3 regions of the Burkholderia sp. BCC0397 genome follow, and region 1 is predicted to be linked to each of the others. Evidence: predicted binding sites of a transcription regulator. Region 1 holds the regulator's gene; each other region holds the start of a gene.

Region 1 (9,576 bases):
ACGATCGCGTTGTGGCGCATCGCCTTCATGTGATCGTGGTTGATCACGTGGTAGTTGCCGGTCGCCGTCACGAAGATGTCGGCCTTGTCGGCCGCGTATTCCATCGTCACGACGCGGTAGCCTTCCATCGCCGCCTGCAGCGCGCAGATCGGATCGATTTCGGTGATCCACACGGTCGCGCCCAGGCCGCGCAGCGACTGCGCGCAACCCTTGCCCACGTCGCCGTAGCCCGCGACGACCGCGACCTTGCCCGCGATCATCACGTCGGTCGCGCGCTTGATGCCGTCGACGAGCGACTCGCGGCAGCCGTACAGGTTGTCGAACTTCGACTTCGTGACCGAATCGTTCACGTTGAACGCCGGGAACGGCAGGCGGCCGTCCTTTTCCATCTGGTACAGGCGGTGCACGCCGGTCGTCGTCTCTTCGGTGACGCCCTTGATGTGCGCGAGGCGCTTCGAGTACCAGTTCGCGTCGACGTCGAGGTGCGCCGCGATCGACTTGTACAGCGCGACTTCTTCCTCGTTGGTCGGCTTCGCGATCACCGAACGGTCCTTCTCGGCCTTCGAGCCGAGGATCAGCAGCAGCGTTGCGTCGCCGCCGTCGTCCAGGATCATGTTCGCGAATTCGCCGTTCGGCCATTCGAAGATGCGGTGCGAGAACTCCCAGTATTCGTCGAGCGACTCGCCCTTGAACGCGAACACCGGCGTGCCGGCTTCGACGATCGCGGCAGCGGCGTGGTCCTGGGTCGAGAAGATGTTGCACGATGCCCAGCGGACGTCCGCGCCGAGCGCCTTCAGCGTCTCGATCAGCACGCCCGTCTGGATCGTCATGTGCAAGGAACCGGCAATGCGCGCACCCTTCAGCGGCTGCTGCGCCTTGTATTCGTCGCGGATCTGCACGAGGCCCGGCATTTCGGTCTCGGCGATGTTCAGTTCCTTGCGGCCCCAGCCGGCCAGCGCCATGTCGGCGACGACGTAATCGTGGGAAGCCTTGGAATCGATAATGGCGTTCATCACGCCCTCCTTTCTAAAAAGTTTCTAGATTGGTGACGTGAGCGCCGTTCAGGAAGCGGGGCCGGCGCGAAAAAATCGCCGCACGGCTGCTTGGTGAAGCTTTCCGAGCCTGGCGGACGCAGATGGTCCGTCGCAACGCTCCTCGGAAAACGGAGGGGATTGTAGCAAATCGGCGCGCGAAATGCGCAAGCACCGAACAACCGCGGCACGGGCGCGCGGCCGTCGGCAAAGGGTCAGGACTCGGCGCCCACCCACGCCTGTTCGCGCAGCCGCGCGCGCAGGCGCGCGACGGCCTGGCTGTGCAGCTGGCACACGCGCGATTCGCTCACCTCGAGCACCGCGCCGATCTCGCGCAGATTCAGACCCCGTTCGTAGTACAGCGACATCAGCAGCTTCTCGCGCTCCGGGAGCCGCTCGATCGCCTCGACGAGCGCCTCGCGCAGATGGTCGTCGAGCAGCGCCGACAACGGATCGGCGTGATCGACGCGATAGCGGTCGAGGAACGGCTCGTCGTCGGCGGCGCGGTCGAAATCCTCGTAGTAGATGAGCTGGCTGCCGTGCAGGTCCTGCAGCATCCCCTGGTATTCGTCGAGCGGCATCTTCAGGTGCTCGGCGATCTCGGTCTCGCTCGCCGAGCGGCCGAGATGCTGCTCGACCTGGTGCACCGCGTGCTCGACCTCGCGCGACGTCTTGCGCAGGCTGCGCGGCAGCCAGTCGTTGCTGCGCAGCTCGTCGAGCATCGCGCCGCGGATGCGCTGCGTCGCGTAGGTCTCGAACTGCGCGCCCTGGTCTTCCTTGTAGCGGCCGGCGGCGTCCATCAGGCCGATCATGCCGGCCTGGATCAGGTCGTCGAGATCGACGCTCGCCGGCATCTTCGCGACGAGCTGCAGCCCGAGGCGGCGCACGAGCGGCGCGTATTGCGCGAGCACGTCGGCCTGGGACATCTTTCCTTGAGCGTTGTACATCATGGCTCCCTCCTTCGGGTGGCGCTCACGCGGCGTGTGCCGCGCCCGCCTCATACGACGGCTTGCCGCCGGCGTGGACCGCGCGGCCCGCACCCGGACGCGGGCGCATCGGCCAGTACAACAGGTCGGCGGCAATCTGCCGGTAGTCGCGCGCGGCGGCCGACGACGGGAACGCGTCGACCACCGCATGCATCAGTTCGCGGGCGTGCTCGACGAGCGGATCGGCGCTCACGCAGCCCGCGTCGGCGATCGACACGGTCAGGTAGCGGCTCGCGACGCCCGCGAGGTTGTCGAAGGCCGTCTTCGCATCCGCGTGGCTGCCGACCTGATTGGTCAGCACGCGGAACTGCGCGAACGCGTGCGCGAAATGCAGCCGCTTCATGCACGCATACGCCTCGGTGATCGCCTGCGCGGCGACCCGCGTGACGACCAGCACGTCGTGGGCTTCGCGCGCGAGCGCCGAGAACGACCCATCGGCGCCGAGCTGCGCGTCGACGAGCACGATATCGGCCGGGCCGTCGATGAAGTCGCTCAGTTGCGCGTCGCTGTAGCCGTCGCGCGCGAGCCGCGCGGCGCCGCACAGGCCGAAGCCGGCCGCCACCCGCGTGCGTTCGCCGTCGCGCAGCCACGCGCCGGCGAGCGTCGCGCTGGCCGAATGAACGTCGGCGCGTTCGTCGACGACGAGCACGTCCTTGCCGAGCGACGCGAGCGCCGCCGCGAGGTTCACCACGGTCGCCGTGCAGCCGACGCCCGCCGGCCCGCCCGTCACCGCGACGATGCGCGACGCGCGCCCGGCCAGCAGGCGCCGCAGCCCTTCGGCCTGATCGATGATCCGTTTATCCAAATCGCACCTCGTGCAGCTCGGCGGTGGAACGTGCGGTCAGTGCGGAAAGCAGCGTCGGCATGTCCTCGTCTTGCGGCACGAAGGGCGAGCCGTCGCGCGGCACACAGAACGCGCTCTTCAGCAGGAATTTGGTCGACGCGACGTACAGGTTCTCCGGCACCTTCTGGCCGGTCGACACGTAATGGACCGGCAGCTTGTAGCGGATCACCGTGTCGAGCACGCCGCCGAGGTGGGTCGCCTCGTCGAGCTTCGTGAGGATGCAGCCGGCCAGGTCAGGCCCGGCCAGGTCAGGATGTTCGCCCGCGCTGCGGTACGCCTGTACGACTTCGTTCAGCGTGTCGCCGTGGCTCGTCGCGTTGAGCAGCAGCAGGCGCTGCACCGGCGCGTTCGCGCCGTGCAGCATCGCGATCTGGTCGGACACCGCGCGGTCGCGCTGGCTCATGCCGATCGTGTCAATCAGCACGATGTGCTTGTTGCGCAGCTCGGACAGCGCGAGCGCGAGGTCGCCCGCATCCTTCACCGCGTGAACCGGCACGCCGAGGATCTTGCCGAAGATGCGCAGTTGCTCGTGGCCGCCGATCCGGTAGCTGTCGGTGGTCAGCAGCGCGACCTTGCTCGCACCGAAGCGCATCACGCAGCGCGCGGCCAGCTTCGCGGTGGTGGTCGTCTTGCCGACGCCCGTCGGCCCCATCAGCGCGAACACGCCGCCGCGCTCCATCAGCGCGTCCTCGCTGTCGAGCACCGGCAGGTTCGACGCGAGCACCGACTGCGCCCATTCGGCGGCCTGCTCGAAGGTCTGCGCGCCGTCGCCGGACGGCAGGTTGTCGACCAGCATCCGCACGAGCTGCGCGGAGAAGCCGGCTGCGAACAGGTGCTTCGTCAGCGCGCCGTGGACGGCGCTGCGACGCTGGCGGTCGTGCCACATCAGGCTGTCGAACTGCTCTTCCATCCTCCCGCGCAGCTCGCCGAGCTCCTGCATCACGGTGTCGTTGACGATCCGCTCGAGGCGCGACTTCACCGCATCGGCCACCGCGGCGGCCGCGTCGGCGGACAGGCGCGTGCGCTCCGTCGCCTTGGCGGCGTACGCGGCGCCCATGTCGGGGGCGCGCTTCGCGGCGGCCGGCGATCCGGCGGCCGGCGACCCGGTGGCCGGCAATCCGGCGGCCGGCATCCGGCGTTCGGCGTCGCGCACGATGTCGCGCGCCCAGTCGGGCGACGTCGCGCTGGCCGCGGCTTGCGGCGCGCTCGCCTGCGGCTCGGCAGGCGCCTGCGCACGGGCCATCAGCGCGTCGCGCTGCTGCGTCAGGCGTTTCGCGTGCTCGACCAGCCACGGCGCGGGTTCGGAAGTGGCGGCCGGCGATCCGGGGGCAGGCCATCCTGAGGCCGGCGTACCGGCGGCCGGCGCGGCGATCGACGGCGCTGCCGGTGCGGGCTCGTCTGCATCGATCGACGAAGCATGCACGTCGGCCTCTTGCGCGTCGGCGCTCGCGCCGAACACGGACGAGAACACGTCCGGCAGCCCACCCGCACCCGCCGCATACGGATTGACGGCCGGGCGCGGCGCAATGCCCGGGCGCGACACGATGCCCGGCATGGCGGCGGCCGGCACGGATTCCGGCAGGCGCGACGTCGCGAGGCGCGGACGCGCGGCCGGCGGCGCCACCGCGGCGAGATCCGAATCGGCGAGTGCAACGATTTCGACACTGCCGTCATCGAGCGTACGGTTCGACAGCACGACCGCGTCGGCGCCGAGCGCCTCGCGCACGAGACGAAGTGCGTCGCGGCTCGTTGCGCCGGTGAATTTGCGAATGTTCAAGCGGAACCCCCGATGACGTTAACGACTTTGATCGTGCGTGTGTCCGGCACTTCGGCATACGACAGCACTTTCAATTGCGGCAGGCTGCGGCGCAGGAAACGCGCGAGCATCGCGCGCAGCGCGTGCTGCACGAGCAGCACGGGCGGCAGCCCGAGATTCTGTTGACGCAGCATCGCTTGCTGCGTACCGGTCAGAAGGTTGTGCGCGAGGCCGGGTTCGAGGCCCGGGTTCGCGCCGGTGGCGAGCGCCTGCGACAGCACGCGCTCCAGATTCGCGTCGAGGCCCATCACCTGCATCTCGCCGGCGCCCGGATACCACTGCTGCGTGATCGCGCGGCCGAGCGAGAGCCGCACCGCGGCCGTGATCTCGAACGCGTCGCCGCGGCCTGCATGCTCGGACACGGCCTCGAGGATCGTGCGCATGTCGCGGATCGGCACGCCTTCCTCGAGCAGGTTCTGCAGCACCTTCTGCAGCGTGGTGAGCGAGATCGTCTTCGGCACGAGGTCCTCGACGAGCGACGGCGCGTCCTTGCCGGTGCGCTCGACGAGCGCCTGCACTTCCTGGCGGCCGAGCAGCTCGGCCGCGTGCTGGACGACGAGATGGTTCAGGTGCGTCGCGACGACCGTGCTCGCGTCGACCACCGTGTAGCCGTACACCTGCGCCTGCTCGCGCAGCGCGACGTCGATCCACACAGCCGGCAGCCCGAACGCCGGATCCTGCGTGACGGCGCCCGGCAGCGCGGCCGTCACCTGGCCCGGGTTGATCGCGAGCCACTGGCCCGGGAACACTTCGCCGAAGCCGATCTCGACGCCCTTCAGCGCGATCCGGTACGCGTTCGGCCGCAGTTCGAGGTTGTCGCGGATATGGATCACCGGCGGCAGGAAGCCGATTTCCTGCGCGAATTTCTTGCGGATGCTCTTGATGCGCTTGAGCAGCTCGCCGTCGCTGTTCTTGTCGACGAGCGGGATCAGCCGGTAGCCGACCTCGAGGCCGAGCGGGTCGATCAGCTGCACGTCGTCCCAGGTCGCTTCGTGGCTGTCGGCCGGCAGCACCGCGGGCGGGGCGATGTCGGTCACGTCGCCGGCCGCCTTGCGGGCCGCCGCGCGCTTGGTCAGCGTGCGCGCCAGCCAGATCGCGCCGCCGCCGAGCGCGAGGAACGCGAAGTGCGGCATGCCCGGGATCAGCCCCATCAGCACGATGATCGCGCCGGTGATGTTCAGCACGCGCGGGTTCGTGAACAGCTGGCCGGTGATCTGCGTGCCGATGTCCTCGTCGGTCGCGACGCGCGACACGATCACGCCGGCCGCGGTCGAGATCACGAGCGACGGGATCTGCGCGACGAGGCCGTCGCCGATCGTCAGCAGCGTGTAGTTGGTGCCGGCCGCGGCGAACGACATGTCGTGCTGGACCATCCCGACGATCAGCCCGCCGATCACGTTGATCGCCATGATGATCAGGCCGGCGATCGCGTCGCCGCGCACGAACTTCGACGCGCCGTCCATCGACCCGTAGAACTCGGCTTCCTGCGAGACGGCCAGCCGGCGCTTTCTCGCCTGATCTTCGTTGATGAGGCCCGCGTTCAGATCGGCGTCGATCGCCATCTGCTTGCCGGGCATCGCGTCGAGCGTGAAGCGCGCGGACACTTCGGCGATCCGCCCCGCGCCCTTCGTGATCACCATGAAGTTGATGATCATCAGGATCACGAACACGACGATGCCGACCGCGAAGTTGCCGCCGACGAGGAAGTGGCCGAACGCCTCGATCACCTGGCCGGCCGCGTCCGGCCCGGTATGGCCTTCGAGCAGCACGACGCGGGTCGACGCGACGTTCAGCGACAGGCGCAACAGCGTCGAGAACAGCAGCACGCTCGGGAACGCCGCGAAGTCGAGCGGCTTCATCGTGTACATGCTGACGAGCAGCACCATCACGGACAGCGCGATGTTGAACGTGAACAGCAGATCCAGCAGCATCGGCGGCAGCGGCAGGATCATCATCCCCAGGATCATGCAGATGAGGATCGGGCCCGCGAGCGAGCGCAGGTTCGTGCCGGCGAACGGGTTCCCGCGCTTCGCGAACAGGCCGGTGGTCGGGGTGCTCATGCTGCGTTCCCTTGCTTGCCGAGGGTGTCTTCGGCTTCTTCACGTTCGTCGTCGGCGGACACCGACGCGCCCTTGTCGAGTTCGACCGGCACCTCGAGATCGACCGGCACCGCCGGGAACGCGCCGCCTTCCGAACGGAAGCGCTTGAGCTGATAGACCCACGCGAGCACTTCGGCGACCGCCGAGTACAGCGAACCGGGAATCTCGCGCTCGATTTCGACGTTGTGATACAGCGCCCGCGCGAGCGGCGGCGCTTCGAGCAGCGGCACGTTGTGTTCGGCCGCGAGATCGCGGATGCGCGCGGCGACGAGGTTCACGCCCTTCGCGACGACCTTCGGCGCGCGCATCTCGCCATCCGTGTATTGCAGCGCGACCGCGAAGTGCGTCGGGTTCGTGACGACCACGTCGGCCTTCGGCACGGCCGCCATCATCCGGCGGCGCGCGATCGCGCGCTGCTGCTGGCGGATCCGCCCCTTCACGTGCGGATCGCCTTCGTTCTCGCGATGCTCGCGCTTCACTTCTTCCTTCGTCATGCGCAACTTCTTGTTGTACTGCCAGATTTGGTAAGGCACATCGAGCCCGGCGACCACCAGCATCCCGGCGACCGTCGTACCGCAGCACACGGCGACCAGATGCAGCGCATCGGGCAGCGCGGCGCCGAGCGGCTGCGTCGCGAGGCCGAGCAGTTCGTCCTTGCTGCGCCAGATCGCGATGCCGCCGATCCCGCCGACGACCAGCGTCTTCGCGACCGACATCCCGAGCTGGATCGGCCCCTGGATCGAGAAGATCCGGCCGAGGCCCGAGATCGGGTTCAGGCGGTCGAACTTCAGCTCGAACGTCTTTTGCGAAATCAGCCAGCCGCCGAGCGCCATCGGCGCGAGCAGCGCGGCGACGCCGGTGAGCGCGAGAAGCGGCAGCAGCGCGGCGAAGCCTTCGAGGCTCGCGCTGCCGGCCGCCGACAGCATCCGGTTGGTGTCGAACGCGGTCGCGCGATCGAACGCGAACGCGCCGCGCAGCATCGCCTGCAGATGCGCGCCCGACGGGCCCGCGAGCAGCCATGCGCCGTAGAACCCCGCCGCGAGCAGTGCGAACGAAGCCAGTTCGCGCGAACGCGCGACCTGCCCCTCCTCGCGCGCCTTCTCGCGGCGCCTGGGAGTGGCGGCTTCGGTCTTGTCGAGATCGCTCTCGTCTGCCACGGGGCCTCCAGTCGGGTACGGCGGAATGCCGCTTTCCAGTGACACCGATTATTCATGGAGGCGTCAAACGCCGATCGGTCGAGCAAAGCCGGGAAAGGGGGGTATTTCGGGGAATCGGGCGAGCCGCCGCGAACACGGCTGGATCGGGGGCGGAACGACGCGCGGCGCGGCGGAAAAACGGGGCGGCAGGCGCATGGGGGAAGCGGCGGCTGCAAGCGGGACGGCAGCGGTGTAATGCGGGGGAACGGTGAAACGACGGGCGGGAAAGACGCGGGGGAAAGGCGGGGGAACGACGAAGCGACAGCGGGAAAGACGAGGGGGAAAGGCGGGGAAATCGGGCCCCGACGCCACGGCGTCGTGCGTCGGGGCAGGCGTCGGTCAGACCGCCGGGATCGGGTCCGCGCCGAAACGGTTCGGGCCTTCAGTGCCGCGCGAGCACATCCACACGAGCAGCAGGATGCTGCCGACGATCGGAATCAGCGCGAGCAGCAGGAACCAGCCCGAGCGGCCAGTATCGTGCAGGCGGCGCACGCTGACCGCGATGCCCGGAATGATCAGCGCGAGCGACACCAGGAAGATCACGCCGAGCAGCAGCAGCGTGATCAACCCCGCATCGCGGCCCGCCGCGCCGATGATCTGGCCGACGACCGACAGCACGCAGCTCAGCAGCGCGAAATACCAGTATTCGGCGCGACGCGCACGGCCTTCGAATGTCGCGTATTTATTCAGTGCGGTACGAACGGCTTCGGAAAAATTCATTTTATTACCCTCCTGTTTTATATTGGCACCCCGGAAACAACGCCGGCATTATAGGTTTGAATGTCGGCGGATTCCATCTCTTTTCGCAGGTCGGGCAATACATACCGCTGCATCGCATGCCCATCGGGCACGGGAATGGCTGCAATAGCGCGTTCCGGCCCGCCGGGCTTGCATGTCGCGTCATTTTAATAATCCTGAAGACCTGACAAAAATGACAGCCGCGGATAATCCAGTATTTTGATTACAGCTCAATGAAACCACACACGCCCGATAATCGATGCGAGTATCCGGCATTCGATTAACCGGCCGGCCGGCAATACTCAGGCGCGCCGGTCGCGGTACCCGTCGCGATTGCCCGTCCGGCCCGAATCGCCCCATACGACGGCGGTACGAGACAGCCGGCCCCGGCCTGAACGGCCGACCGAAGCGACCTAGCCGGCCGCCGCCCGCTGCAGCGCGTCGAGATCGAGCTTCTTCATCGTCATCACCTGCGCCATCACGCGCTCGGCGCGGGCCGGGTCGCCCGCCATCAGTTCGGCCATCTGCACGGGCACGACCTGCCACGACACGCCGAAGCGGTCGCGCAGCCAGCCGCATTGCTGCGCGCGCGCGTCGCCGCCTTCGGACAGGCGCGCCCAGTAATGGTCGATCTCGTCCTGGTCGCGGCAGTTGACGACGAACGACACGGCCGGCGTCATCTGGAACACCGGGCCGCCGTTCAGCGCGACGAACGCCTGCCCGTCGAGTTCGAACGCAACGGTCATCACCGCGCCCTCGGCGTTGCCGGACGCATGCGCGCCGGCCTTGCCGTAGCGCGCGACGTGCACGATGCGCGCGTTGTCGAACACCGATACGTAGAAACCGGCCGCCGCCTCGGCGTCGCG
Region 2 (9,576 bases), on a different contig from region 1:
CGATCACGATGTCGATCTCGCCGTTGCCCTTCGGCGCCGGCGCGATCGAGATGTATTTCTCGTTCAGGTGGAACAGCGCGAGGAAGTCAACGAAGTCGCTCTTGATGAAGCGCATCCGCCGCAGGTAGTCGAGTTCGACGTCGGAAAAGCGCAGCGAGCACAGGCCGCGCACCTCGTCGCGAATCTCGTCGATGTACGGCACGAGATCGACGCCGGGCGTGCGGCACCGGAAACGGTATTCGACGTTTGCAGCGGGAAAGTGATGCAGGACGACCTGCATCATCGTGAACTTGTAGAGATCCGTGTCCAGCAGCGAAGTGATGATCATGATGACGGCAGCGCCAATATCGTGACCAGGCCCCAGCGCACCGCGCGCCGCCCGGTCTGTCGGTCATGTTACCCGAATGCGGGCCGGACCATCGTGAAACTGCCCCGCCGCCCTGCCGCGTCGTGCTCGTGCCCGGCGCGCAGGCATCCGCTTGCGCATCCCATAAACTAATCACGAAACGATATAAGCCGGATAGCCGACCACGTCATGCGGGTTTTGCGCTTCAGTTACAATGCCGCTTTTGGCGCCAACGCCACCCCATATATACCGCCAAGCAGGAGCGTTTTAATGACTCACGTTGTGACCGAAGGCTGCATCAAGTGCAAATACACGGATTGCGTGGATGTGTGCCCGGTGGATTGCTTCCGTGAAGGTCCCAACTTTCTCGCCATCGATCCGGACGAGTGCATCGACTGCGCCGTGTGCGTCGCCGAATGCCCGACCAATGCGATCTATGCCGAAGAAGACGTTCCGGGCGACCAGCAGCAGTTCACCGAGCTGAACGCCGAGCTGGCGAAGGGCTGGCCGTCGATCACGAAGACCAAGCCGGCACCGGCCGACGCGGACGAGTGGAAGGACGTGCAGGACAAGCTGCACCTGCTCGAGCGCTGATCGCACGGCGGCGACTGCAAAAAATTTTATGCGCCGCGGCTCCAAGGTATTGACAGGTTAGCGAACGCTCCATACAATCTCGTTTCTCTGCTGTTGTTGTTTGTTCCCCGATAGCTCAGTCGGTAGAGCGCCGGACTGTTAATCCGTAGGTCCCTGGTTCGAGCCCAGGTCGGGGAGCCAAAAACGCAAAGGCCCGTTGAAAGTGGACGGGTTTTTTGTTGGACAACACGACACGCAGATGTACCGATTTATTCCCCGATAGCTCAGTCGGTAGAGCGCCGGACTGTTAATCCGTAGGTCCCTGGTTCGAGCCCAGGTCGGGGAGCCAAATAGCGAAAGGCCCGTCATTCGACGGGCCTTTTGTTTTTCCGGCCGCCTCTCCACCGTTCCGCTTTTCGTGGCCCGCTCATGCGCATGCTAGAGTCTCTGTCCCGCATTCGCATCCGGTTCCGTCGATGAAGCATCACCTCCTCCGTTTCGCCCCCGTCGCCCTCCTGCTCTCCGCATTCGCCGCCGCACCGTGCGCGCACGCGGAGGAAGTCGGCAGCGTCAATACCCATTTCCGCGTCACGGGCTCCGATCGCGTGGTCGTCGAGGCCTATGACGATCCGGTCGTGAACGGCGTGACCTGCTACGTGTCGCGCGCCCGCACCGGCGGGATCAAGGGCACGCTCGGCGTCGCCGAGGATCCGAGCGAAGCGTCGATCGCGTGCCGGCAGGTCGGCCCGATCAGCTTCAAGGAACCGCTCAAGCAGCAGACCGACGTGTTCAGCGAACGCATGTCGTTCATCTTCAAGACGCTGCACGTCGTGCGCGTGGTCGACAAGAAACGCAACACGATCGTCTACCTGACCTATAGCGACCGCATCGTCAGCGGCAGCCCGAAGAACGCCGTCACCGCGGTGCCGATGCCGGCCGGCACGACGATTCCGGTCAAGTAAGCCCGCACCCGCCGGGCGCGCGAGCGATACACTGTCGGTTCGACCGCTGCCGCGCCCGATCATGTCCGCCACCCGCCTTCCCGATTCCGCACGCTACTGGCGCACGCCGCTCGTGCCGGACGCGGATCTCCTCACGGCCACCTATCGCGATCACGCGTTCGCGCCCCACTGGCACGACGCGTACACGATCCCCGTGATCCTCGAAGGCGCGGAACGCTTCACCTATCGCGGCACCGGCCATGTCGCCGAAACGGGCACCGTGCCCGTGATCAATCCCGGCGAAGTGCATACGGGGTCGCGTGCCGCCGACGAGGGCTGGTGCTATCGCGTCAGCTACATGCCGGTCGAATTCATCCGCGAACTCGCCAGTTCAATCGCGGGCCGCCCGCAGGATGCGCCGTGGTTCGCCCCCGACGTGATCCGCGACGCCGATCTCGCGGCTCGGCTCACGCTCGCACACCGGATGCTGGAAGCCGGCAGCGCGCGCGCGCTGTCGTCGCATGCGCATGCGTCCGGGCAGCCGGCCGACGCTCCGGCGGCCGGCACGCCGCACATCTACGATCCGCTCGCCGCCGAAACCGCGATGCTCGACGCGCTGTCGACGCTGATCGCGCGCCACGCCGACGTGCGGCCGCAACCAGCGCCGCTCGCGGCCGACGAACCGCGCGTCAACGCGATGCGCGAGCGGCTCGCCGCCGATCTGATGTCCGCGGTAACGCTCGACGATGTCGCGCAGGCGGCCGGCCTGTCGCCGTTTCATGCGGCGCGCCTGTTCACGCGTACGGCCGGCATGCCGCCGCATGCGTGGCGCAACCAGCTGCGGCTACAGCGTGCGCTGGCGCCGCTGCGCGCGGGCGTGCCCGTCGCCGATGTCGCGGCGGCGAGCGGCTTCGTCGACCAGAGCCACTTCACGCGGCATTTCAAACGGATGTTCGGCGTGCCGCCCGGGCGCTGGCAGGCAAGCTGACGCGCGGCTTCCCGTAGCCGTCAGCCGCGCTGCCACCCGCGCCGGCCGGCACTCCGGCACCCCGCTCCTATCGGGCGAGCGCAAGAACATACAAGCCGGCTCGCCACCGGCCCGCTATCCTCCAGCGCATGGAGGAGCGCTTCTTGAACAAGACACCCGCATCGCCCCCGCGCCGCCCGCTCAACGAATGGCTCGACGGCGCGCGCGACACGATTCCGATGATGATCGGCGCCGCACCGTTCGGCGTGATTTTCGGCACGCTCGTCGGCGGCGGCCCGCTCGCCGCATGGCACGGCGCACTGATGTCGCTCGCCGTGTTCGCGGGCTCCGCGCAGTTCATCGCGCTCGGCCTGATCGCCGGCAGCGCAGGCTTCGCCGTCGTGCTCGCCACGACACTGATCGTGAACCTGCGCCACCTGCTGTACAGCGCGACGCTCGCGCCCTATGTCGCACACCTGCCGCTGCGCTGGCGCGCGACGCTCGGCGCGTTGATGACCGACGAGGTGTTCGCGGTCGCCTACGGGCACTACCGGCACTACCCGCCCGGCACGATCGGCCCCCACTACTTTTTCGGCTCCGGGCTCGCGATGTACCTGAACTGGCAGGTCTGGACGCTCGCGGGCATCGGCTTCGGCACCGCGTTCCCGGGCCTGCAGTCGCTCGGCCTCGATTTCGCGATGGCGGCGACCTTCATCGCGATCGTCGTCCCGCAGCTCGGCACGCTGCGCTACTTCGCGGCGGCCGCCACGGCCGGCACGCTCGCGTACTTCTGGCAGGGCTGGCCGTACAAGCTCGGGCTGCTCGGTGCAGTCGCCGCCGGCGTCGCGATCGGCGTCGCGCTCACGCTGCTGCACGAACGCAAGCGCGCCGGCTCCCGCCCGGAGGCTGCATCATGAGCTACGCGCTGTTGATCCTCGGCATGGCCGTCATCACGTACGCGATCCGCTCGACGCTGTTCCTGTTCGGCGAGCGGCTGACGTTCCCGCCGCTCGTGCGGACCGCACTCGGCTTCGTGCCGGTCACCGTGCTGACCGCGATCATCGTACCGATGACCGTCTCGCCGCACGGCGGCACGGCCGAGTTGACCTGGCGGAATCCGCAGCTCGTCGGCGCGCTCGCCGCCGTGCTCGTGTCGGCAGCGACCCGCCGCCCGCTCGTGACGATCGCGGCCGGGCTCGTGGTGTTCTTCCTGTGGCAAGGAGTCGTGCTGCCGCACTGGCAGCCCGCCTGAGCGCACGCTCCATCGCGCGCGCTCAAGTTTCCGCCCGGTGCGCCGATATAGGAGAGGAAGACCCGCTACCGGCCCCAGCGCGCATCGGTCAGTCGACGCTGCGCCCCGTCCCCGGTGCGCCGTGCCGGCGCCGGCTTGCGCGGGCCGCCATCGAGAAGATTCATGGGCCAGATCACCCTTTCCCTCAAGGACGACACGCTCGAGTCCCTGCGCAAGGACTACGACGCGTTTGTCCGCGTGTCGCTGAAACTCGACCCGCAATTCGCGACGCCGTCGTTCGAGGATTTCCTGCGCGCCAAGTTGCTCGACAACATGGTGCCGCTGACCGAGCACGCCGTGCAGCGGATGCTGCAGGGCGGCCAGTACGCGTGGGCCAAGCGCACGCTCGACAAGGAATTTCCGGACGTCGTCGCGATCCTGATGCGGCAGGCCGGCGAATTCGGCTTCGGCTTCGCGTCGCGCTCCGAATGGACCCCCGACGAACTCGCGAAGGCATGCCGCGACTGGGCGAAGGCGATCGTCGCCGAAGCGCAGGGCGACGCGTCGCTGATCGACCCGCTCGCGTCGCAGATCAAGAGCGCGGCGCAGGACATCCAGACGCTCGAGGAACTGATGCAGACGCCTGCGTGGCGGCTCGCGGAATCGCTGCGGCAGCGCATCTACGAAGCCAAGCTCGCGTGCGAGATGAGCGTCGGCAGCACCGCGCGCGACAAGCTCGGCGAACTGCGCGGGCTGCTGCGGCTCGGGCTCGCACACGGCTCGTTCCAGAAGCAGGAAGCGCAGCAGATCATGGAATACCTGCGGCTGCTGAAGCCGGAGATCTTCGTCGAGGAACCGTACGACGTCTTCGCGCGCCTCGCCGCGTGGCTGCGCAGCGTATTCACACCGGCCGCCGTACGGCCGGCCCAGGGACAGGGGCAAGGCCAGCGCCGGCCCTGACCGCGCGCTCGTCCCGCGCAACGTAACACCCCACGAAAACGGCCCGGTTCGCGCGAAGCGAACCGGGCCGCCTGACGATTGCCGTCGCGACGCGCCGTTCGAGGCGAGCGTCGCGACGGCGTCGGGCACCGCTTACTGCGTGGCGCCTTGCGCCGATGCACCGCCCTGCGCGCCGACCGATGCGCCGCCTTCGGTCGCCTCGTCGGCCTTCGCCTTGGCCGAGCCCGCATGGCCCTTGGCCGACTTCGCGGCATGCTTCGTGTGCTTCTTGGCCGAATGGACGGCCGACGACGTCGTATCCTTCGCGCCATCGGCTGCCGCGCCGACCGCATCGGTCGCCCCGCCCGCCGCATTGCCCGACGCGTTCGCGCCGGCACCGCCCTGCACGCCTGCGCCGACACCTGCCGCCGGCGTCTGCGCCTGCACGCCGGCACCGGCTGCGCCTTGCGCCGTCGTGCCCGTCTGGGCGAATGCGGCCGAAGTGGCGAACGCCGTCAGCGCGGCACCGATCAGCATCGTACGAATCTTGGACATGACAATTCTCCTCAAGAAGTTGTGCGCCCGGACCTCAGCGATGCGGTCCGTCGCGTCCCCCGCCGCAACACGCAGCAGGTACGACAGAAGACCCGCGGCCCGCGCGGCCGGTTCGCGAATCTCTCAGACTGTTACCCACCGTTTCATTTGCTGACGAATCGCTCACAGTCCTTTACATCCGCCGGCGGCCGCCCGCGCTCGCGTGCGGGCCCGCGGTGCCGTATGATGCGGAGCGTTTCCTCCCGCGCGTTGCGCACCTTCCTCGTCATGCCCAATCTGGATTTCACGCTGACCGGCGAATACGTCGAGCTGCACAACCTTCTCAAGATCACCGGCCTCGCGGACAGCGGCGGCACCGCGAAGCTGATCGTCGCGTCCGGCGCCGTGAAAGTCGACGGCGCGATCGAGCTGCGCAAGACCTGCAAGATTCGCGCGGGCCAGGTCGTGCTGCTCGGCGACACGCGCATCGCGGTACGCGAGGCCTAGCGTCCGCGGGGTTCCCCCTGCCCGTGACATGGCCATCGGCGCACGCGTTCGACACGGTACGAATAAAGCCGTAAGCTAGCCGTCTCTCACAATAAATACATATAGCGCGGGCCCGCACCCGCGCGAGCGTCCATTCCATGTCGCATTCCGGTCTCACTCGGACGGCCGCCGCGCCGCCGTCCCTGTCCAGTCATGCCGCCGATACCGCGCGCCTCGCCGCGCCGCTCGCGATCGCGCAACTTTCCCAGATGGCGATGAGCGTCACCGACACGGTGCTGCTCGGTTCGCTCGGCCCCGATTCGCTCGCGGCGGGCGGGCTCGGCGCGAACTTCTTCTTCGTCATCGTGACGATCCTGCAAGGGGTGCTGTCGTCGGTCAGCGTGAGCGTCGCGCATGCGCGCGGCGCGCAGGCCGAGGATCGCGTGCCGCACATCTACTGGACGGGCTTCGCGCTGTCCGTGCTGCTCGCGATTCCGGCAATCGTCGCGCTGTCGCTCGCCGAACCGATCCTGCTGATGTTCCACGAGCCGCCGCTGCTCGCGCATCACGTCGGCGAATACACCGGCATCCTGCGCTTCGCGGCGCTCGGCAGCCTGATCGGCGTCGGGCTGATGCGCGCGTTCCTGCCGGCGATCGGCGCCGCGCGGCGGCTCTTGTGGGTGTCGATCGGCGGCGTCGGCGTCAACGGCGTGCTGAACTACGGGCTGATCCACGGCGCATTCGGGCTGCCCCGCCTCGGCTTTCTCGGTTCGGCCGTCGCGACGACGATCACGATCTGGCTCACCGCGCTCGCGCTGATCTGGCTGCTGCACGGCCGGCAGCGCTTCCGCCATTTCGTGACCGCCGCGCGCCCGAAGCTGCCCGTGATGGGCGAGCTGATCGGCATCGGCTGGCCGGTCGCGATCACATACGGGGTCGAATCGACGCTGTTCCTCGCCACCGGCCTCACGGTCGGCGTGCTGGGCGCGACGTCGCTCGCCGCGCACCAGATCGCGCTGAACGTCGCGTCGGTGTCGTTCATGGTGCCGCTCGCGATCGGCCAGGCGGCCAACGTGCGCGTCGGCTACTGGATCGGCGCGGGCTCGCCCGTCGCCGCGCGGCACGCGGGCTTCGTCGCGCTCGCGCTCGGCGTCGGCTTCATGTCGCTGTCGGGCCTCGTGATGATCGTCGCGCCGCATACGATCGTCGGCCTGTACCTGCATCTCGACGACCCGGCCAACGCGGCCACGGTGTCGCTCGCCGCGTCGCTGCTCGGCATCGCCGCGGTGTTCCAGATCGTCGACGGCATGCAGACCGTCGCGTCGGGTGCGCTGCGCGGCCTGAAGGACACGCGCATCCCGATGCTCGCCGCGACCTTCGGCTACTGGGGCATCGGCTTCCCGACCGGCTACTGGTTCGCATTCCACGCGGGCCTGGGTGCGCGCGGCCTGTGGTGGGGGCTCGCGGCCGGGCTCGCGAGCGTCGCCGCGCTGATGGCCTGGCGCTTTCACCGCAAGACCACCTCGCTCATCGCGGTGGCGCGCTAGAGCCTGTTCACGCTGATAACGGGCTTGCGCTGGCCCCGGGCGCGACACGACGCAAAATCGCGGCCGGCGCTATGCTTGTCGGCTGAACCCCTCGAGACGCCGCGCAAGCGGCGCGACTGGCCTCGCGATACGTCTGATTACGTCTGATGCCGCGCGACGACGCGCGGCCTTTCCCCTTTCCAGGAGGAGTGCATCATGAATGAAGCAGTTCGGATGGAACGCGACACGTTCGGCGAAATCGCCGTGCCGGCCGACCGGCTCTGGGGCGCGCAGACCGAGCGCTCGCTGCAGAATTTCCGGATCTCGACGGAAAAGCAGTCGCCCGAGCTGATCCACGCGCTCGCGATCGTCAAGCGCGCCGCGGCGGCCGTCAACCAGTCGCTCGGCGTGCTCGCCGACGACAAGGCGCACGCAATCATCGAAGCCGCCGACGAGATCATCGCCGGCAAGCATCCGCGCGAATTCCCGCTCGCGGTGTGGCAGACGGGCTCCGGCACGCAGACCAACATGAACCTCAACGAGGTGATCGCGAACCGCGCGAGCGAGCTGATGGGTGGCGAGCGCGGCGAAGCGCGCAAGGTTCATCCGAACGACGACGTGAACCGCGGCCAGTCGTCGAACGACGTGTTCCCGACCGCGATGCACGTCGCGGCCGCGTATGCGATCGTCAATCACCTGCTGCCGGCGCTGCGCACGCTGCGCGCGACGCTCGACGCGAAGTCGAAGGCGTTCGCCGACATCGTGAAGATCGGCCGCACGCACCTGCAGGACGCCACGCCGCTCACGCTCGGCCAGGAATTCTCCGGCTATGTCGCGCAGCTCGACCAGGGCATCCGTCACGTCGAATCGACGCTGCCCCACCTGTACGAACTCGCGCTCGGCGGTACCGCGGTCGGCACGGGGCTGAATGCGCATCCGGAGTTCGCGGTGCGCGTGGCCGACGAGATCGGCCGGCTCGCGAAGCTGCCGTTCGTGACGGCGCCGAGCAAGTTCGAGGTGATGGCGGCCGCCGACGCGCTGGTCTTTGCGCACGGCGCGCTGAAGACGGTCGCGGCCAGCCTGATGAAGATCGCGAACGACGTGCGCTGGCTCGCGAGCGGGCCGCGCTGCGGGCTCGGCGAGCTGTCGATTCCGGAAAACGAGCCGGGCAGCTCGATCATGCCGGGCAAGGTGAACCCGACGCAGTCGGAAGCCGTGACGATGCTGTGCTGCCAGGTGTTCGGCAACGACGTCGCGGTCAACGTCGGCGGCGCGAGCGGCAATTTCGAGCTGAACGTCTTCCGGCCGATGATCGCGCACAACGTGCTGCAGTCAGTGCGGCTCCTCGCCGACGGCGCGCAGAGCTTCAACGATCACTGCGCGGTGGGCATCGAGCCGAACCGCTCGCGGATCGACCTGTTGCTGAACGAATCGCTGATGCTCGTGACGGCGCTCAATCCGCACATCGGCTACGACAAGTCCGCGCAGATCGCGAAGAAGGCGCACAAGGAAGGCACGACGCTGAAGGCGGCCGCGCTCGCGCTCGGCTACCTGACCGAGGCGGAATTCGATGCATGGGTGCGCCCCGAGCAGATGATCGGGACGCGGTAACGGCAGGACGACGGGCGCGGCGCAATGAGCGCGGCGCCCGCGGCACTCAGACGGTGCCCTTCGCGACTTCTTCCGGCTTCATCTCGACGATCTTGTCGAGCGCGGCCCGCACGTCGGCCGCGTATTTCGCCAGCACCCGCTGCTCGTCGGTTTCGGGCACGAACGGCGGCACCGGCACCGGGTTGCCGTTCTCGTCGACCGCGACGAACACGACGAGGCAATCGGTCGTCTGGCGCAGCACGCCGCCCTTCGGATCGCCGGCGTGCACCGACACGTGGATGTGCATGCTGGTACGGCCCGTCGCGACGACGCGCGCCTTCAGCTCGACCAGATTGCCGACCAGGATCGGACGCTGGAAACGGATGTTGCCGACGCTGACCGTCACGCAATAGCGGCTCGACCAGACGGCCGCGCACGCATAC
Region 3 (9,576 bases), on a different contig from region 1:
ACGCCGCCGAGCACGGGGCCCGGGATCGTCTGGATCACCGCGCCGAACTTCGGCGAGAAGCCAAGCCCGATCGCGATCAGCGCGGCGACCGCGAACACCAGCGTCGAATAAATCCGCGTGACGGCCATCACGCCGATGTTCTCCGCGTAAGTGGTCACGCCCGTGCCGCCGACGCTGCCCGACACGATCGTCGCGAGCCCGTCGCCGATGAACGCGCGGCCGACGTAGCGGTCGAGGTTGGTGCCCGTCATCGCGCTGACGGCCTTGATGTGGCCGAGGTTCTCCGCGACCAGGATCACCGCGATCGGCGCGAGCATCAGCATCGCGTGCGGATCGAACACCGGCGCGCGGAAGCCCGGTACGCCGAACCACGCGGCCTGCGCGACGATCGCGAAATCGATCGGCTTGCCGAGGCCCATTCCGTTGGTCGCGATCGCGTAGATCACGTACGCGATCACGAGCCCGACGAGGATCAGGAGGCGCTGCATCATCCCGCGCGCGAACACCGCGACGCCGCCGACGCACAGCACCGTGACGAGCGCCATCACCGATTCGAAGGTCGAGCCCGACACGCCCTTGACCGCGATCGGCGCGAGGTTCAGCCCGATCACCGCGACCACCGCGCCGGTCACGACCGGCGGCATCAGCGTCTCGATCCAGCGCGTGCCGATCGCCTGCACCAGCGCGCCGAGCGCCACGTACACGACGCCGCACGCGACGATCCCGCCGAGCGCGACCGGAATGTTCGGGTTCGGGCCGCTGCCGCCGTAGCCCGTCACCGCGATCACGAGGCCGATGAACGCGAAGCTCGAGCCGAGATAGCTCGGCACCCGGCCGCCGACCAGCACGAAGAACAGCAGCGTGCCGATGCCCGACATGAAGATGCACAGGTTCGGGTCGAAGCCCATCAGCAGCGGCGCGAGCACGGTCGAACCGAACATCGCGACGACGTGCTGCACGCCCATCGCGACCATCTGCGGCCACGCGAGGCGCTCGTCGGGGCCGACCACGCGCGCGGTCGCGCCGGTCGATTGGACCCGCCAGCGCGGGAAGTAGGAATCGGACATGGGGAAAGCGCTCCTGTCGGTCGTCGGTCGCCGGCTGCCAAGGATGCGCCGGTCTGGAATCTGGCGCGAGTTTACGGAGCGGGAATGGGGCTGGCAAGCGGCCTGACTCGCGGGGCCGCCAGGCGTGCGACGGCGTGTGCCGCGTGCGCGAACCGGTGCGCGGCCGCGCGGCCCGGCGAAACGGCCGCCCGCGCAGGGCACGCGGGAGGCGGATCGCGCCGGCGGCGACGCAAGCGTGCGCTCACATCGCCACCGGCGCGCCGTGCATCAAGGATTGATGTACTGGAACAGCGACATGTTCTGCAGTTGCACGTAGGCCTTCTGCGCGCCGGTCAGCGCGTTCTGCACCTGCAGGTACTGGCTGATCGTCGTGACCATGTTGGTGCTGGTCAGGTCCGACAGGTTGCTGGTCGTCTGCAGCGCCGCCGTCTGGTTGACGGCCTGCATCGCCTTGATTTCCTGCTCGCGGCCGCCGACCGATGCCTGGATCGTCGTCACGTTGCGCATCGTGTTGCCGAGCTTGATCGAGCCCGTCATCAGCGCGTTCTTCAGCGCCGCGCCCGCCACCGCATTGCCCGTCACGGGCGTCTGCAGCGCCGAGATCATCGCGTCGAGCGTCGAGAACACGTCGGAGCCGCCGCTCGCCTGCGGCGCGGGCGAGACCGCGAACGTGTCGCCCGCGGCCGGCGTGCCCGACACGGGCACCGTCATCCCGCCGCCGAGCGAGATCGCCGAGCCCGCCGAATAGGCCTGCGCCGGCGTGGTGGTCGGCGGGCTGGCCGAGTTGTCGGTCACCGTGTAGGTCGGTGCGGCGGCCGTGCCGCCGAACTTGATCGAATACTGATGGCCGTTCGTCGCGATCGACGGGTTCGTCACCGTGACCGTGCCGATCGTGCCGGTGCCCGTGTTGCCCGCGCCGGCCGACGGCACCGGCGAGCTGCCGATCGCCTGCACCGACATGAAGACGGCCGCGCCCGGGTCGCCCTGCGACACGGTGCTCGAATCGGCGATCTGCACCTGGCGCGTCCCCGTGTCGCCGACGTAGGCGACGCTGCCGCTCGGCGTCGTCGAGAACGGCGCCGCCGAATTCTTCGTGCCGGCGAACAGGTAATTGCCCGCGCCGTCGTTGGTGTTCGCGAGCGTCATCAACTGGTCGCGGTATCCCTGCAGCTGCGTCGCGAGCGCCGAGCGGTCGCTGTCGGCCAGCGAACCGTCGCCGGCGCGCACGAGCAGCGACTGCGCGCCCGTCAGCACGCCGCTGACGCTCTGCAGCGTCTGGTCCTCGGCCTGCAGCGACGCAAGCGCCGCGTTCTGGTTGGTCGCGTACTGCGACAGCGTCGCCGACGTCATCGACAGCTGCACGGCCTGCGCCGCGCCGGCCGGGTTGTCGGCCGCCGTCTGCAGGCTCACGCCGCTCCCGATCTGCTGATACAGCTGCGCGAGCTGGGCCTGCTGGTCGTTCATTTGTGAAACGTTCAGCTGGAAGAACTGGGCGCTGGAAATCCGCATCGCTTCTATCCCTCGAATCCGGTCAGTTGAACAGGCCCAGCACGGTCTGGAACAGCGTCGCCGCCGTCTGGATCACCTTCGCGTTCGCCTGGTAAAGCTGCTGGTACTGCATCAGGTTGGCCGCTTCCTCGTTCTGGTTCACGCCCGACACCGACTGCTGCGCCTCGGTGATCTGGCCGATCAGCCCGGTCTGCGCGGCGCTCGACGATTTCAGCTGGGTCGTCATGTTGCCGATGCCGTTCACGTAGCTCGCATACGCGCCCGTGAGCGTCGCCGTGCCGTTGCCGAGCGCCTTGGCATTGACCAGCTTCGACAGCGCGAGCGCATTGGAACCGTCGCTGGTGCCGCCCGCGTACGGCCCGATCGTGAACGAGTCGCCGGTCGCCGGTGCGCCGGACAGCGTGACGCTCACGCCGTTGAGCGCGCCCGCGGCCGTCCCCGACATCGCCATCGTCGCGCCGGCCGCCGGGTCGTACGGGACGGTGTCCGTCGGGTTGTTGATCGTGACCGACGTCGGCGGCGTGGTGCCGATCGTCACCGTGGTGCCGACCGGGAAGCCCGTCAGCGTCTTCGCCGTCGCGTCGTAGGTCAGCTTGGTCGTCGGCACCTGGTAGCCCGCGGTCACGCCGCCCAGCGCGATCTTGCCCGTGCCGGTGTTAGTGCTCGCCGCCGACGTGACGGCCGGCGACGCAGCCGCGATCGCCGACGCGCTCGTCGTCGCGAGACCGAAGCCGTTCAGCGCGCCGCGCGTCGGCAGCACGGTGAACTTGTCGCCGGCGTTCATCGAGCCGGACGGCGTCGAGAAATTCAGCCCGCCGAGCGAGACCGGCATCGGCCCCGACTTCTGGTCGACCACCGCGCCGCTCGCGCGGTCGGTCAGCGTGTAGTTCGTGCCATCGTACGACAGCGTGTAGTCGCTCGTCGTCGGCTGCGACGCGTTCGCGAACGACACGGACAGCGACGCGTTGCCGGTATTGCCCTGGTCCGAGTACACGGTCGGCGACGGCGTCGTGAACAGGTTGCCGCCCTTGTTGCCCGACAGGTCGATGCCGAGCGCGTTCTGCGCGTTGACCTGCGCGGCGAAGCTGGTCGCGATCGCGCCGAGCTGGGCCTGCGCAGGGTCGAGCGTCTGGCTGCGGAACGCGAGCAGGCCGCCGAGCGTGCCGCCCGACAGCGACGAATCGGGCAGCGCCTGGTTCGGCCCCTGCGGGTTCGCGCCGGCGATCCCCTGCGACACGACGGTCAGCTCGCTCGGGTCCGACGGCGACGTGACGGTCGCGAGGTGATAGCTCTTGTCCGCGACGACGAGCGGCTGGCCGCCCGACAGGAACACGCTGTAGCCGCTGTCGTTGCGCACGACCTGGATGCCGGCGAGGCCCGACAGGTTCGACACCGCGAGGTCGCGCTGGTCCATCAGCTGGTTCGGCGGCTGCCCCTGGCTGTTCGCCGCCCCGATCTGCTGGTTCAGCTGCGCGATCTGCGCGGTGTACGTGTTGATCTGCGACACGGTGCTGGTGAGCTGCGTGTTCACGCTCTGGCGCAGCGCGTCGTACTGCTGGCCGGCCGCGTTGATCTGGTTGGCCAGCGTCTGCGCGTTGCTGATCGCGGTCTGCCGCACCGACGGGTCGGACGCGTTGTTCGCGACGTTCTGCAGCCCGGTGAAGTAGCTCGTGATCCCGGTCGAGATCCCCGCCGTCGGGCTGCCGATGTAGTTGTTCAGCTGCGCGACGAGCGTGTACCACGTCGACAGCGCGCCGCCCTGCGTCTGCGCGGTGTTCAGCTGGTCGCTCAGGTGCTGGCTGTACTGGCGCTGCACGGTGACGGTGCTCACGCCCTGCGGCATGTAACCGCTGCTCGTGTACTGGCCGCTCGTTTCCGCATAGACCGGCCGCTCGACCGAATAGCCGGGCGTCGCGGCGTTGCTGATGTTCTGGCCGGTCGTCGTGAGGCCCCAGAGCGCGGCATTCAGGCCGCTGACGCCGAGGTTCATGAGTGTGTTGGACATGCGCGATCCTGATGAGCCGGCCGCGCTGCGGCCGCCGGGTTGCGTGACTCCCGGTATAACGGCCGCGGATCGAAAAAATTGAGGAAAAAATGCACGCGCGGCACACGGGCGTGCGTCGCCGGTCTAAGCGGCCGGCAGGTGCGCCGGCGCTGCTTTGCGGGCGGCCCGTGCGGGAGCCGCCAGCCGGGTGCGCGTCAGGCCCGCGCGAGCGAGCGGCGCTTCATTTCGAGCTGCGTGATCAGCCGCTGCAACGTGTTCTCCGCGCTGCCCGGCAGCGACATGTAGCGAAAGCCGAGCTGGTAGCGCCGCGACCCGTTCGGCAGCTGCGTCGAACGCTGCGACACCAGTTGCAGGTCGAGCGACAGCTTGCCGTGGCCGGTCAGCTCGAGCTCGACGTCCGGCAGCAGCGTGCCGACCTCGAGCGCCTCGACGCGCTCGTCGGCCGTGCGCAGCCCCACGCCGCCGAGCGACAGGTTGTGCACCTCGAACAGGAAGCCTTCGCCGTCCGGCAGCTTGCCGCGGCACAGAAACGGATCGACGATCGGCGCATCGACGCGGAAATATTCGCGGCGCTGGATGCAGACCAGCACGTCGGGGAAATCGGCGACGAACGCGGGCAGCCCCTCGTAGCGCGTCTCGCGCGGCGTGCCCGTGGTGAATTCGACCCGCACGCCCTCCGGCGCGGCCGCGAACGTGCAGTGCGACGCGCCGAGGATGCCGGCGTTCTGCTCGGACAGCGCGCCCCAGTCGAACGTGAACGTCCGTGCGCCGACATCGACCTCGAGCAGCCGCGTGACGAGCTGGCCGCCCGGGTACTGGACGGTCAGGAAATCGCCGCGATTCACCAGGTTGCGCAGCTGCACGCCGATTTCCAGCGGATTGCGGCGGGCATAGTCGGGCCCGGAGTGGCCTGCATCCAGGCTGGGGTCCGTCGACGTTTCGATATTCATGGCTAGCCGGTCTTTCTTGTCATGGGCGCCCGGGGCAACCGGTGCGCAATAAAACCGGGCCAGAACGGGGGCCCGGTCGCAGGTCTCTCACACTTAGCGGCAGTGCTGACCGAAAGTTTAGATCGAAACGGCGATTTATTTCGCGCAAACGTTGAAACCGCGCGCGGCGGGGTGCCGGGCGCGGTCCGAAGGGGGGATGAACCGGTGGCGGGTGGAGCCCGTCAGCCGATCTGCTGCATGATCGAGATCAGCTTCTTCGCGTAATTCGGGTCGGTTGCGTAGCCGGCCTTCTGCATGCCGTGCGCGAAGCCTTCGACGCTGCGGCTCGCGCTCAGCACGCCCGCGTAGCGCGGATTGTTCTTCAGCAGGTTCGCGTAATCGGTCATCGCGTGCTCGTACGAGTCGTACGCGCGGAACTTCGCGACCACACGGCGCGGCGTGCCGTTCACGTATTCGGTGGTCAGCGCCGATACGGTGCGGCCCGTCCAGCCCTTGTTCGCCTTGATGCCGAACACGTTGTAGCTGCTCGAGCCGTCGGCCGCGCGGATCTCGCGCTTGCCCCAGCCCGATTCGAGCGCGGCCTGGCCGACGATGAAACGCGCCGGGATGCCGGTCGTCGCACTGGCCGCCTGCGCGGGGGCCGCGAGGCGATCGACGAACGCGTCCGCGTCCTGCACGCCGCTCGCGCCCTTCAGCGGCGGCGTCAGCGCGCTGCCGGCCGAGTAGCCGCGCGCGCCGGCGAGCCCGCCGTTGTTCGCCGCGTTCGCATAGGCCTTCGCCATCGCGTTCATCGCGGCGAGGCTGCCTTCGTTGCCGGCCGTGCCGAGGCCGCCTGCGCCCATGCCGCCTGCACCGACGTCGGCCGCCGTGTCGCCGCCCGCGCCGCCGCCCGCATTGCGCAGCAACTGCTTCATCAGCGCGTCGGCGACGCCGATCCCGCGCGTCGACATCTGCTGCGCGAGCTGCTGGTCGAGCATCGACGTGTACATCTTCGACGTGTGCGAATCGAACAGCCCGCCGTCGGGCGACGCGTCGCGCATGCTCTTGAGCATCATCTGCGTGAACATCGCGTCGAACTGGCCGGCCACCGCCTTCGCGCCGGCCTGCGGCGACTGCTTCGCCTGCGCGCGCAGCGCATCGAAACCCTGCACGTCGAGCGCGAAGCGCTGCGTGAGGTCGTTCGCGTTCGGAAGGTTCGCCGCCATTTAGATCACCTCCAGGTCGGCGCGCAGCGCGCCGGCCGCCTTCATCGCCTGCAGGATCGACATCAGGTCCGCGGGCGTCGCGCCGAGCGTGTTCAGCGCCTTCACGACGTCGGCGAGATTCGCGCCGGCCGTCACCATCTTCAGCGCGCCGTTGTCCTGCTTCAGCTGGATCTGCGACTGCTGCGCGACCACCGTCTGCCCGTTCGAGAACGGCCCCGGCTGCGACACCACCGGCTGCGTGTTGACGACCACCGACAGGTTGCCGTGCGCGACCGCGCAGCTTTGCAGCGTGACCATCTGGTTCATCACGATCGAGCCGGTGCGCGCGTTCAGGATCACCTTCGCCGCGGCCTTGTCCGGGCTCACGTCGAGGTTCTGCAGCCGCGCCATGAACGCGACCTGCTGCGCCGAATCGGCCGGCGCCGCGAGCTGGATCGTGCGGCCGTCGAGCGCCGTCGCGGTGCCCGGGCCGAAGCTCGAGTTGACCGCGGACACGATGCGTTGCGCGGTGCCGTAGTCCATGTCGTTCAGTTGCAGTTGCAGCACGCCGTTCATCTGCGCGATCGCGTTCGGCACCGCGCGCTCGACGATCGCGCCGCCGACGATGCGGCCGGCCGCGAGCTGGTTCACCTGCACGCGGCTGCCGTTCGCGCTGGCGCCCGCGCCGCCGACCGCCATGTTGCCCTGCGCGAGCGCGTATACCTGGCCGTCCGCGCCCTTCAGCGGCGTGAGCAGCAGCGTGCCGCCGCGCAGGCTCTTCGCATTGCCGAGCGACGACACGGTCACGTCGAGCGCCTCGCCGGGCCGCGCGAACGGCGGCAGCGTGGCCGTCACCATCACGGCCGCGACGTTCTTCAGCTGCATGTTGTTCAGCGACGACGGGCCGCCGTTGGCCGAACCGTTGTTGATCGAGATGCCGAGGTTCGCGAGCATGTTCGCGAGCGTCTGCGTCGTAAACGGCGTCTGCATCGTCTGGTCGCCCGTGCCGTCGAGGCCGACGACGAGGCCATAGCCGATCAGCGGGTTGTCGCGCACGCCCTGGATCTGCGCGAGATCCTTCAGGCGTTCCGCATGCGCGGGCGCCGTGCCGAACGCGCAGGCGGCGAGCGCCAGCATGGCGGCGAGCCGCACGATTGCATGCGCACGCAACGATAGACGGTGGAAAAGGGGCTTGCGCATCGTCATCACCACGGCGCGATGTTGAGGAAGAAGCGCTGCAGCCAGCCCATCGTCTCGGCTTCGTTGATGTAGCCCTTCGACGAGTATTCGATCTTCGCGTCGGCGACCTGCGTCGAATAGACCGAGTTCGCGCCCGAGATCGTGTTCGGGTTGACGACCCCCGAGAAGCGCACGAATTCGTTGCCCTGGTTGATCAGCATCTGCTTCTCGCCGCTGACCACGAGGTTGCCGTTCGGCAGCACGTTGGTGACGGTCACCGTGATCGTGCCGTTGAACGTGTTCGCCGCGCTCGCGCCGCCGGTGGCCGCGAACTTGTTCGCGCCGGTCGCCGACAGATTCGCCTTCGCGAACAGCCCGCCGAGGAAGCCGGCCGTCGGCACGTTGAAGTCGGTGTTGCCCTGCCGGTTCGTGTTCGCGCCCGACGACTTGGTCGCGTTGATGTTCTCCGCGATCATGATCGTCAGGATGTCGCCGATGTTGCGCGGCCGCTGATCCTCGAACAGCGGCCGCCCCGCGTAGCCGGGGTTGTAGATCGAACCGGGCGCCTGCATCGACATCGGCGTCGGCGGCTGCGCCGTCATCGGCTGCTGGATGATCGGATCGCGCGGAATCTGCGCGCAACCGGCGAGCGCCGCCACCGCGACCGCGCAGGCGGCGCGGACGGTGGCTGACGAGGGGAGGCGAACCTGCTTCATGGCGACGACGGGACGTTCCGGTTAGCTCTTCATCTGCGTGACGGTCTGCAGCATCTGGTCGGACGTCGTCACGGCCTTGCTGTTGATCTCGTAGGCACGCTGCGTCTGGATCATGTTGACGAGTTCCTGCACGACGTTCACGTTCGACGCCTCGACGTAGCCCTGGTTGAGCACGCCCGCGCCGTTCAGCCCCGGCTGCGACACGTTCGGCGCGCCCGACGACGTCGTTTCCGCGAACAGGTTCTCGCCCTTCGCCTCGAGGCCGGTCGGGTTGATGAAGGTCGCGATCTGCAGCGAGCCGATCTGGACCGCGTTGCTCGAGCCCGGCTGCGTGACCGACACGACGCCGTCCTTGCCGATCGTCAGCGACTGCGCGTTCTGCGGCACCGTGATCGCCGGCAGGATCTGGTAGCCGCTCGACGTGACGAGCTGGCCCTGCGCGTTGGTCTGGAACGAGCCGTCGCGCGTGTACGCGTTGGTGCCGTCCGGCATCAGCACCTGGAAGAAGCCCGCGCCGTTGATCGCGACGTCCTTCGAGTTGCCGGTCTGCGTGAGGCCGCCCTGCGTGTACAGGCGCTCGGTCGCGACCTGCTGCACGCCGGTGCCGAGCTGCAGGCCCGACGGCAGCTCGGTCTGCTGCGTCGAGTTCGCGCCGGGCTGGCGGATGGTCTGGTACAGCAGATCCTCGAACACCGCGCGCGACGCCTTGAAGCCGTTCGTGCTGGTGTTCGCGAGGTTGTTCGAAATCACGTCCATCTGCGCCTGCTGCGCATTCATGCCGGTCGCGGCGATGTAGAGCGAACGATTCATTTGTCGATTCTCCTGCGTAAGCTGGCGCGGGCGCTCAGCTGAAGTTGAGCAGCTGGTTCGCCGTCTGCTCGTTCTGGTCGGCCGTCTGGATCAGCTTCGACTGAAGCTGGAATGCGCGCGCGTTGTCGATCATCGCGACCATCGCGGTCACCGGGT

What was found. Region 1 encodes FliA, which starts transcription of late flagellar genes. Its sites were predicted from a motif close to CTAAAGTTTNNNNNNNNNNNGCCGNTA; they were not measured.
Region 2: the regulator FliA is predicted to act here: its motif matches at 4,101-4,127, upstream of HWX03_RS11330 (DUF4088 family protein).
Region 3: the regulator FliA is predicted to act here: its motif matches at 4,638-4,664, upstream of flgK (flagellar hook-associated protein FlgK).

What each region holds. Positions count from the first base shown of each region.
Region 1 covers NZ_CADFDL010000021.1:45,012-54,587, reverse strand. Annotated here, with positions in the region: gene ahcY (adenosylhomocysteinase) at 1-1,013, opposite strand, end outside; S-adenosyl-L-homocysteine riboswitch at 1,046-1,163, opposite strand; gene HWX03_RS35355 (RNA polymerase sigma factor FliA) at 1,247-1,981, opposite strand; gene HWX03_RS35350 (MinD/ParA family protein) at 2,004-2,822, opposite strand; gene flhF (flagellar biosynthesis protein FlhF) at 2,815-4,638, opposite strand; gene flhA (flagellar biosynthesis protein FlhA) at 4,635-6,737, opposite strand; gene flhB (flagellar biosynthesis protein FlhB) at 6,734-7,933, opposite strand; gene HWX03_RS35330 (DUF805 domain-containing protein) at 8,312-8,692, opposite strand; gene HWX03_RS35325 (VOC family protein) at 9,124-9,576, opposite strand, start outside.
Region 2 covers NZ_CADFDL010000003.1:264,964-274,539, forward strand. Annotated here, with positions in the region: gene pncB (nicotinate phosphoribosyltransferase) at 1-328, opposite strand, end outside; gene fdxA (ferredoxin FdxA) at 617-940, shown strand; tRNA gene HWX03_RS11300 (tRNA-Asn) at 1,045-1,120, shown strand; tRNA gene HWX03_RS11305 (tRNA-Asn) at 1,193-1,268, shown strand; gene HWX03_RS11310 (CreA family protein) at 1,396-1,881, shown strand; gene HWX03_RS11315 (AraC family transcriptional regulator) at 1,943-2,848, shown strand; gene HWX03_RS11320 (AzlC family ABC transporter permease) at 2,977-3,744, shown strand; gene HWX03_RS11325 (AzlD domain-containing protein) at 3,741-4,079, shown strand; gene HWX03_RS11330 (DUF4088 family protein) at 4,242-5,018, shown strand; gene HWX03_RS11335 (hypothetical protein) at 5,151-5,552, opposite strand; gene HWX03_RS11340 (RNA-binding S4 domain-containing protein) at 5,820-6,038, shown strand; gene norM (multidrug efflux MATE transporter NorM) at 6,176-7,564, shown strand; gene fumC (class II fumarate hydratase) at 7,760-9,154, shown strand; gene HWX03_RS11355 (acyl-CoA thioesterase) at 9,201-9,576, opposite strand, start outside.
Region 3 covers NZ_CADFDL010000004.1:167,827-177,402, reverse strand. Annotated here, with positions in the region: gene HWX03_RS14920 (solute carrier family 23 protein) at 1-1,067, opposite strand, end outside; gene flgL (flagellar hook-associated protein FlgL) at 1,335-2,576, opposite strand; gene flgK (flagellar hook-associated protein FlgK) at 2,599-4,581, opposite strand; gene HWX03_RS14905 (flagellar brake protein) at 4,776-5,531, opposite strand; gene flgJ (flagellar assembly peptidoglycan hydrolase FlgJ) at 5,753-6,736, opposite strand; gene HWX03_RS14895 (flagellar basal body P-ring protein FlgI) at 6,737-7,915, opposite strand; gene flgH (flagellar basal body L-ring protein FlgH) at 7,921-8,610, opposite strand; gene flgG (flagellar basal-body rod protein FlgG) at 8,632-9,420, opposite strand; gene flgF (flagellar basal-body rod protein FlgF) at 9,455-9,576, opposite strand, start outside.